Crateriforma spongiae: one gene and its partner. The protein of the gene in region 2 binds, or shares a complex with, the protein of the main gene of each other region. Links are inferred from orthologs where the notes say so. Each region holds a gene or a part of one and is shown on either strand. Other genes may lie near its edges.

Evidence for each region.
Region 1: the proteins of HFP54_RS01685 (region 2) and HFP54_RS12335 are in contact, whole or in part, in a crystal structure (PDB 5UE9), measured with the Lactococcus lactis proteins. The link is inferred for Crateriforma spongiae from one-to-one orthologs. Residues at the interface, in WP_023189152.1 of Lactococcus lactis: Leu4, Gln5, Ala47, Ser48, Met49, Leu50, Leu51, Arg52, Arg53, Met95, Leu98, Arg223, Met224, Ala225, Cys226, Ile228, Gly229, Ala230, Cys231, Tyr232, Ala233, Val235, Glu236, His237, Asn243, His244, Ala245, Lys247, Glu250; in WP_025017116.1 of Lactococcus lactis: Gly25, Phe27, Phe29, Glu32, Tyr33, Lys35, Tyr36, Lys48, Phe56, Thr60, Pro61, Arg62, Val63, Ala64, Glu65, Thr66, Ala67, Ser68, Gly69, Met70, Ile74, Gln77, Pro223, Glu251, Phe274, Ala275, Pro277, Phe278.

Annotation. Positions count from the first base shown.
Region 1 is NZ_JAAXMS010000004.1:215,772-219,634, reverse strand. The notes cover bases 349-3,311. They hold HFP54_RS12335 (dihydroorotate dehydrogenase), read right to left. Parts: upstream 2,311-3,311; coding sequence 1,387-2,310; downstream 349-1,386. Other genes in these bases: HFP54_RS12325 (TerB family tellurite resistance protein), read right to left, coding at 3,141-3,311; HFP54_RS12330 (phosphopantothenoylcysteine decarboxylase domain-containing protein), read right to left, coding at 2,459-3,103; HFP54_RS12340 (DUF1559 domain-containing protein), read right to left, coding at 349-1,072. In the rest of the region: more of HFP54_RS12340, read right to left, coding at 1-348; more of HFP54_RS12325, read right to left, coding at 3,312-3,557.
Region 2 is NZ_JAAXMS010000001.1:447,422-451,276, reverse strand. Bases 643-3,597 are described here. They hold HFP54_RS01685 (dihydroorotate dehydrogenase electron transfer subunit), read left to right. Parts: upstream 643-1,658; coding sequence 1,659-2,537; downstream 2,538-3,597. Other genes in these bases: HFP54_RS01680 (TlpA family protein disulfide reductase), read left to right, coding at 2,590-3,597; HFP54_RS01690 (pseudouridine synthase), read left to right, coding at 643-1,627. Also shown: HFP54_RS01695 (hypothetical protein), read left to right, coding at 1-296; more of HFP54_RS01690, read left to right, coding at 404-642; more of HFP54_RS01680, read left to right, coding at 3,598-3,855.

The DNA of each region.
Region 1 (3,863 bases), on a different replicon or contig from region 2:
CACCGGGGTGATAGCTGCCGGCACTCCAGATTCCATCACCGGCATCGCCGCCGTCGCGGGAACAACTAGGGCTGTTGGGCGGCAAGATGGCGTTGAACGTGGCAAAGTTGCCTCCGCCGTCACACCAACGATTGCCGCGACCGGCGTCGCCCCATTTGCCAAGGTTGCCGCTGTAGCCCAACAGCAACACGCCAGGTGCGTAGAACTTCGGACGCAGCGGATCGGCCGTGTCCAAGCACTCTTGGGGACTCAAGTTGATGTCGCCGCCGATGTCGTAGGCGCCACCGCCACTGATGCCTCGGTCGCCCAGGCTGTTGGTGATTTCCGCCAAGGCCATCGTGTTGGCGGTGCCATCGACGATGTCACGGAACCGCGTGACCGTCGCGCTCAGGAACAACCCACGTTTGATTTCCTTGGGCGGGTTTCCCCAACCCAATGCACGCACACAGTCGCCGATGCAGGCGCCATAGTTGGTCGTCCCTGTGGTCACCGGCGGCCCCGCGTCGCTGGGGCACTGCAACGCCGAAACCAGCGTCCGCCAAGGGGTGTATTGCCCTTTCCAGGGAACCGGTCCCATCGATGGATACGCCCCATTGGGTGCAGCGTTGCCGTTGTACTGCACCGACACGGGATTGCTGATGGTGTCCCACAGCGGTTGTTGTTCCAAAAACGGCGTCAAGGCAACCAGCATGCTGAGACGCCGGAAATTGTGCGTGTCATTGCTGTACACGTTCATATTGTTCCAGCTGATTCCATACCCCTTGCGGCCGGTCGTGCCGGCGCGGTGGGCGGGAAATTGCTTGAACGCGCTATGATAGTTGTGCAGCGCCAAGCCCAGCTGTTTGGCGTTGTTGCTGCACGACATTCGACGTGCGGCTTCGCGAGCGGACTGGACCGCCGGAAGCAACAAACCGACCAGAACACCGATGATCGCAATCACGACCAACAATTCGACGAGTGTGAAGGCCTTGCGTGGGTTTCGCATGGTCACATCTCCCATTTCAAAGTAACAGAACACGGAATGAACCAAATCGGCTTCGCTGGTCCGCGCCGCCAGTGCCTCCAACCGCAACCTTGCTGTCCGGCCGACTTCGTTTCACGCGTCCTTGGCGAAACGTTGAAGCGGTCTTTCGCGAAAACCGAAACGCCATTCTAAATCTGCAGCGTTGGATTCCACGCCACTCGACCGCTCAAAATGACTGTCCACATCGTCGCACGTGACAGGACGTCGCACCGGAGATTCACACGTCACACCAAAAGACAGCACTTTGCACCGGAGCATGTCTTCGGCGCAAACACCGCCCTGGATACCTCACCGGCATGCGGCAAGCTGCCGCGGAAAGAAGACGCGTCAGAAGGAAGCAGCCCGGTTTTCGAACCTCGGGCTTAAACTTTCAGTGTGCCGATCAAATCGCTGATTCGATCCACGCCTTCGTCACGCAGCACTTCGGGCAATTCGCCGACCAGACGTGTGGAGACGTGAGGGTCGTAGTAATTCGCTGTACCGATCTGAACGGCCGACGCACCGGTCACCAGGAATTGCATCACGTCGTCGATATTGGCGATGCCACCGATCCCGATGATCGGAATGTCCACCGCTTGTCGAACTTGATGGACACATCGCAGCGCAATCGGCTTGATGGCCGGACCGCTTAGCCCGCCCATCCCGTTGCCCAAGATGGGACGACGCGAACGCCAATTGACGGCCATCGCCAACACGGTGTTGATCAGACAAACCGCGTCGGCTCCACCATCGGCCGCCGCCGCCGCGATGTCAGCGATCCGCGTCACGTTCGGCGTCAACTTGGCCAAAATCGGCAGATCGCAACTCTGTCGAACCTGGTCAACGACTTTCCGGCAACTGTCGGCATCGGTGCCGAAATCAATACCGCCGGAAACATTGGGACACGACAAATTCAGCTCGATCGCCGCGGCACCGCCCTGCGCGGCGATCTGTTCGGCCAGCGAAACGAAATCGTCGCGGGTTCGGCCGGCGATGCTGACCACCACGGGGGTGGGCAACTGACGCAGGTAGGGCAGGTGATGCTGGATGAACGCGTCCACGCCGTCATTGTCCAACCCGATCGCGTTCAACAGACCGGCCGACGTTTCAACCGTTCGCCAGGGCGGATTGCCCATCCGTGGTTCGGCGGTGATCGTCTTGGGCAACAAGCCACCCAACAGTGACAGGTCGACGACTTTTTCCATCTCGCGGGCATACCCGAACGTGCCGGAAGCAACCATGATCGGATTGCTTAGCTTGAGTCGCCCCAGTTGAACTGACAGATCGGGCGTCATGGAATTCGTCATCGAACGTGTCGTCATGAAACGGGCGTCATCAAGAAAGTGGCATCGCGCCGGCGGGGCGTGGGACGGAAGTCTACCGCCATGGCCGGGAGCTTCGGTAGGGCGGCGCCGATGCGTGAGTCGTCAAAGGCAATCGGTCGATCGCGTTGCGTCAAGCACCCGACCGCGCGACGACCAGACGCTGATCGATGTGACGCAGCAATTCATCGGCGACGACTTCTTTGCTGCCGCGGATATCGGCGATCACGTCGCCATGGACGTCCAGCAATTCGACTTCGTTTTCCTGGCTGTCGATCGCTTGGGGGCCGTTGCTGACGATCAAGTCGCAGTGTTTTTTCTGCAGCTTCACGGTCGCACGAAACCGATGGTCTTCCGTTTCCAACGCAAATCCGACGACCCATTGGTCGTCGCGCTTCTGCTGGCCCAACGTCGCAACGACGTCGGGGGTTTCGACCAGTTCCAATTGAATCGGGTGGCCGGTTTTGGACAGCTTTTGTTCGCTGACCACACGCGGCATGTAATCACAGGGGGCCGCCGCGCCGATCGCGCCGTCACAACGGGCGAATTCGCTTTGCGCGGCATCCAGCATTTCATCGGTCGTCCTGACCGGGATGACTTGAGCCGCCGACGGATATTCGACCTGAACCGGCCCGCTGATGATGACGACGTCGTGGCCCAAGCCGATCGCGGCGTTGGCCAGGGCGGCGCCCATCCGACCGCTGGACGCGTTGGTCAAATAACGCACCGGATCGATGTATTGTCGAGTCGGACCGGACGTGATCAGGATGCGAGCCATCTCGGCGATCCTCCCTTCATTCAAATACACGGTGGGTTCAGGATTCTGAACCTTCGTCCGTTTCTATGTCTTGCACCGGAGCCCCCGCGTCACTGATCGGCGGCATTGATGCCAACAGCCGATCCAAATCATCGGGCGTCAGATTCATCCGTGCCGCGGCCAGGGCAAACAGCCTTTTTTCGCTTTCTTGCAGGTCACCGTCGGCCGCCATCACGCGGATCAAATCCTTCATCAAGGCTTCGCGCTCGTCCGGATCTTCGGGCAATTCCAACGCCGCATCATCGCTCAGGCTGTACCGAATCGCCTCGTGCAATTCGACTTCGCTTAACCCCAGCTCGATGCAACGGTCGGCCACCACGTTGACTTCGCGTTCGCCCAATTGCCCATCGGCCAGGGCCATGACGACCAGATTTTGAAGGTGGCGTTTTCGCCGAATGAAACTTTCGTCGGCCATGAGATTCCACAGCTTTTTGTGCACGGTCACGTGCGATGGCGCCGACGCCATCGCGACGCACAGTCTATACGCGCGGGCATCGGTATACCGAGGGGGGGATGAGCGTGCGTATCGACGGTGCGTCGCCACACCGTGAGATTGTCTGACGAATCCAACACCGGTCGCCGGATTTCCCGGGCCGAGCTTTCCGGCATTCTCGGGTGCCGTCTGGGGCGGGTTCCCGTTAATATCCCCGTCGAAAGACCTTGCCGTCGGTCGCCGCCACAGATGCGCGTGGCTCGCGGCACGACGAATTGATTTGTTTCC
Region 2 (3,855 bases):
GATCCCCGTTGCCACCAATCGCAATGGCGGCATGGAGCGTCGCGGACGCGTCGCAACAGACTCGGTTTTTTGGCGACGTCGTCCTGCGGGAACGCGAACTTAGCCAGTACGTGCTTTGGTACCACGGACTTTCCCAATCCAAACAAACACAATGGGACGACATGCTGGCGAGCCTTACCGAATCCGACGACCGAGATGCCGACCTAGCCCGCTTTCACTTTTTTGATGAATCGATCGACGACGAACACCGTGACAGCAAGATCGGCGCGGACCTGATTCGACAATCCCTTCCCTGAATGACGCGTTTGCCGCACGCACCGCTGGGCGATGGGTTGGCCTAACAAATCGGCGGCTATTTGGTACGTTGGCACGTTGCATTGAATCGTCCGCGGATAACACAAGCATGCCCAAGCGCGCCAAATCAGCCAAACGCCCCTCCCAGAATTCAGCCTCATCGGGTCCGCAACGGCTGCAACGCATCTTGGCGGCCGCCGGGTTCGGCAGCCGTCGGCAATGCGAGGATTTGATTCAAGAGGGACGGGTCATCGTCAACGGGCAAACCGTGACACAACTGGGCAGCACGGCAGACACCAAGTCGGACACCATCCTGGTGGACGATTCGCCGATCCGGCCGTCACGACATGTGTATTATGCCGTTCATAAACCGACCGGCGTCGTCACGACCAACCGCGACCCACAGGGACGTCCCCGAGTGATCGACTTGGTGCCACCCGACGAACGTGTCTTTCCGGTCGGCCGATTGGATCGCAACAGCGAAGGCCTGATCCTGCTGACCAACGATGGCGATCTGGCCCAACAATTGGCCCACCCCAAGTTCGGTGTTCGCAAGATCTATCGCGTCACCGTCGCCGGCAAAGTTGACGGCGAAACCATGAAACAGATGCGTCGCGGCATTCATATCGCGGAGGGGATGGTCCGCGTCGAGGGTGCCAAGCTATTGAAGACGCGGGGACGATCCACGGAATTGGAAATCGTACTGCGAGAAGGAAAGAACCGAGAGATCCGCCGGATCCTTGCCAGGCTGGGCCACAAGGTTCAAAAGCTTCGTCGGATCGCGATCGGCCCGTTGCGTCTGGGCGATGTTCCCGCCGGAGCGTATCGCGCGCTGCGGCACGACGAAGTCGCCAAACTGTACGCGTCCGTTCAACCCGGTGGCGATGACGACACGTCGACGCGTCCCGGTCGGCGAAAGGGTGGAAAGAAACCGCGACAGCGCAGCGGCAACGACGGCACGCGATCCAAGTCAACGAGACCGGCGGCCAAAAAAGCGGCCGCGAAACGGTCCGGACGCACGCCCGATCCTGAGCGTAGACGCCGAGACGAGCGGTCTGATTCATCTTTCCCCCTGCCGTCGTCGCATCGCCGAATCGGCGCTGTCATTGGCGGTGATGCGCCCGAACCAGCCGACGCACCGGAGGGACGGCCCGCCAAGCGTTCCAAAAAGCCGTCGCGGAAAAAGGCAGCCAAGCGATCGGCGGTATCTCGATCCGGATCGAGTCGCACCGGTTCCCAAGGTCGCGCAGCAAAACGTGGCACCAAGAAACGTGCTGGCAACCGATCCACCGGCCCGAAAGCCGCCAATACCAAAAAACGTCGCCGTCGCTAAATTTGTTCCCTTTCCGGATTTGCATGACGCCATGACTTCGCTGCACGCCGATCACTACGCCGACAACCTCGTGCAATTGCGATCACCGCTGGTGACCAATCGCTGCGTCGCTCGGGACACTTTCCTGTGCCGAATCGATGCACCGGAGATTGCCAGGGCCGTGATCCCTGGCCAGTTTGTGATGATCCGAATGGCCCAGCATGACGCTCCGCTGATCGGACGCGCCTTCGCCGTTTGGGACATCATCAACGACGATTCGGGTTCCCCACGGTTCATCGAACTGATCTACCTCCGCAAAGGCACGTTAACACGCGCTTTGGCATCCGCACCGGTGGGAACCCCGATGGACGTTTGGGGACCGCTCGGCAACGGCTTTGCCGCTCGCCCGTGTGACCGCTTGATCATGACGGCCGGCGGCATCGGCCAGACTCCGATGCTGTTGCTTGGAAAAGAAGCGATGGGGACCACCGATTTCGGCCGAGACCATGGCTGGGCAAAACACGTCGAAATTATTTACGGGGCACGAACCGCTGACTTGTTGGCGGGGGTCGACGCGTTTCGCACAGCCGGCTTTGAAGTCACCGTTTGCACCGACGACGGTTCGACGGGACAAACCGGACGGGTGCCGGATGTCTTGGCCATGCGATTGACCGAGCTGCAGGACTCCGGCACAACGCGTGTGGTGACGTGTGGACCGGAAATCATGATGCAGCGAGTTTCCGAAGTCTGTGATCAACACGAGGTCGATTGTCAGGTCAGCATGGAAACCCCCATGGCATGCGGCATCGGCATCTGTTTTTCCTGCGTTGCAAAAATTCGACAGGACGATCCAAACCAACCTTGGGACTACAAACGAACGTGCGTCGAAGGTCCCATCTTCGATTCCTCGCGGGTCCATTGGGATGACTAATTTGTTCAGAATGTGGAACCACCTCGTCGCGCCCCCCACATCGTCGTTTCGCTTGCCACGATCGTTCGCGGCCGCCGCGTTGCTGGGACTGGCAATTCTGGCCGGCTGCAATTCATCGTCCGAAACCGACGTTGCCGACAGCGATGGTCAGCCAACGCCCCCGCTGCCGCAAGAAGATGAATCGGATTTCGCCGGTCGACCTTCACCCACCGGCCAACCCAATAACAATCCGGTCGCAGCGCCGATTTCAGACACGGCCATGGCACCTTCGCCCACCAAACAAGGCGGCGGTGACTTGTTGGATCAGTTGGCCGAACCACCCGAGCTGGAACTGGCTACACCGCCGAGTCAGGCGACGGAGCAGCTCAAGGCGAACCTTTCCCCCGATCGTCTGGCCGTTCTGTTGGCGACTGCCGACCGAGAGATGGAAATGGCGTTGACGATGCAAAGCGACGCGTCGCAACAGGAACGCCTGGCACAGGCCAAGAAGATTGCCGATGCCAAGTTGCAAGCGGCCAGGCGGTTGGCCTCGCATCCCGACGCAACCCCCGAACAAATGACCCTGGGTAAACGCGCCGAACTGCAGGGCCTATCACACTTGGCACAGCTGGGTGACCTACGATCGGCGGAGTTACTGGAAGACCTGGCCAGCGAATACGTCCGCTCCGAATCCGATGATTTGAAAGTGGACAGCCAACTGGTGCTGATCGGCTTTGGCCTGGAACGTTTGCAAAATGGTGATGAGCAGGCGGCTGATGACCTGGTCCAGTTGAACCGGGAATTGATCGAAATCACTTCGGATCGAAACGTCATGGCCATCGTCGCGATGGCCCAAGCGAGACAGTGGCTGGCCAAGCTGGACCATCCCGCCGAATCCGACGAAGTCCGCCGGATGATTCTGGATAAGTTCGGCGCTTCATCGGATCCGAACGTCAGTGCCATGGCCGCACAGTACGCGGGCAACGTGAAATTCGATGCGATCGACCAACTGGTGGCCAAGGCCATTGAAGGGCAAACGATCAATCCGACGCGGTGGCGCGAAGCCGTGGAAACGCTGCTGCGTGAAGCTCCTGATTTGTTGTCGGTCCGTTACCTATGCGGAACCACATTGCAGTTCGAATCTGGCAACCAGCCGGAATTGGCTGACATCACTTACGAGATCTTGGAACAGCGTTTTGCCGATGACACATCCGCTATGGGGCAAGACGTTCAACTGGCCTTGGAACTACGCGACGCGCGGGCCGAAAAAATCGGCCAACCCATCGACGTACCCCTGCGTTCGATTTACGGAACGGTGGATCGCATGGAGCAGTTGCAG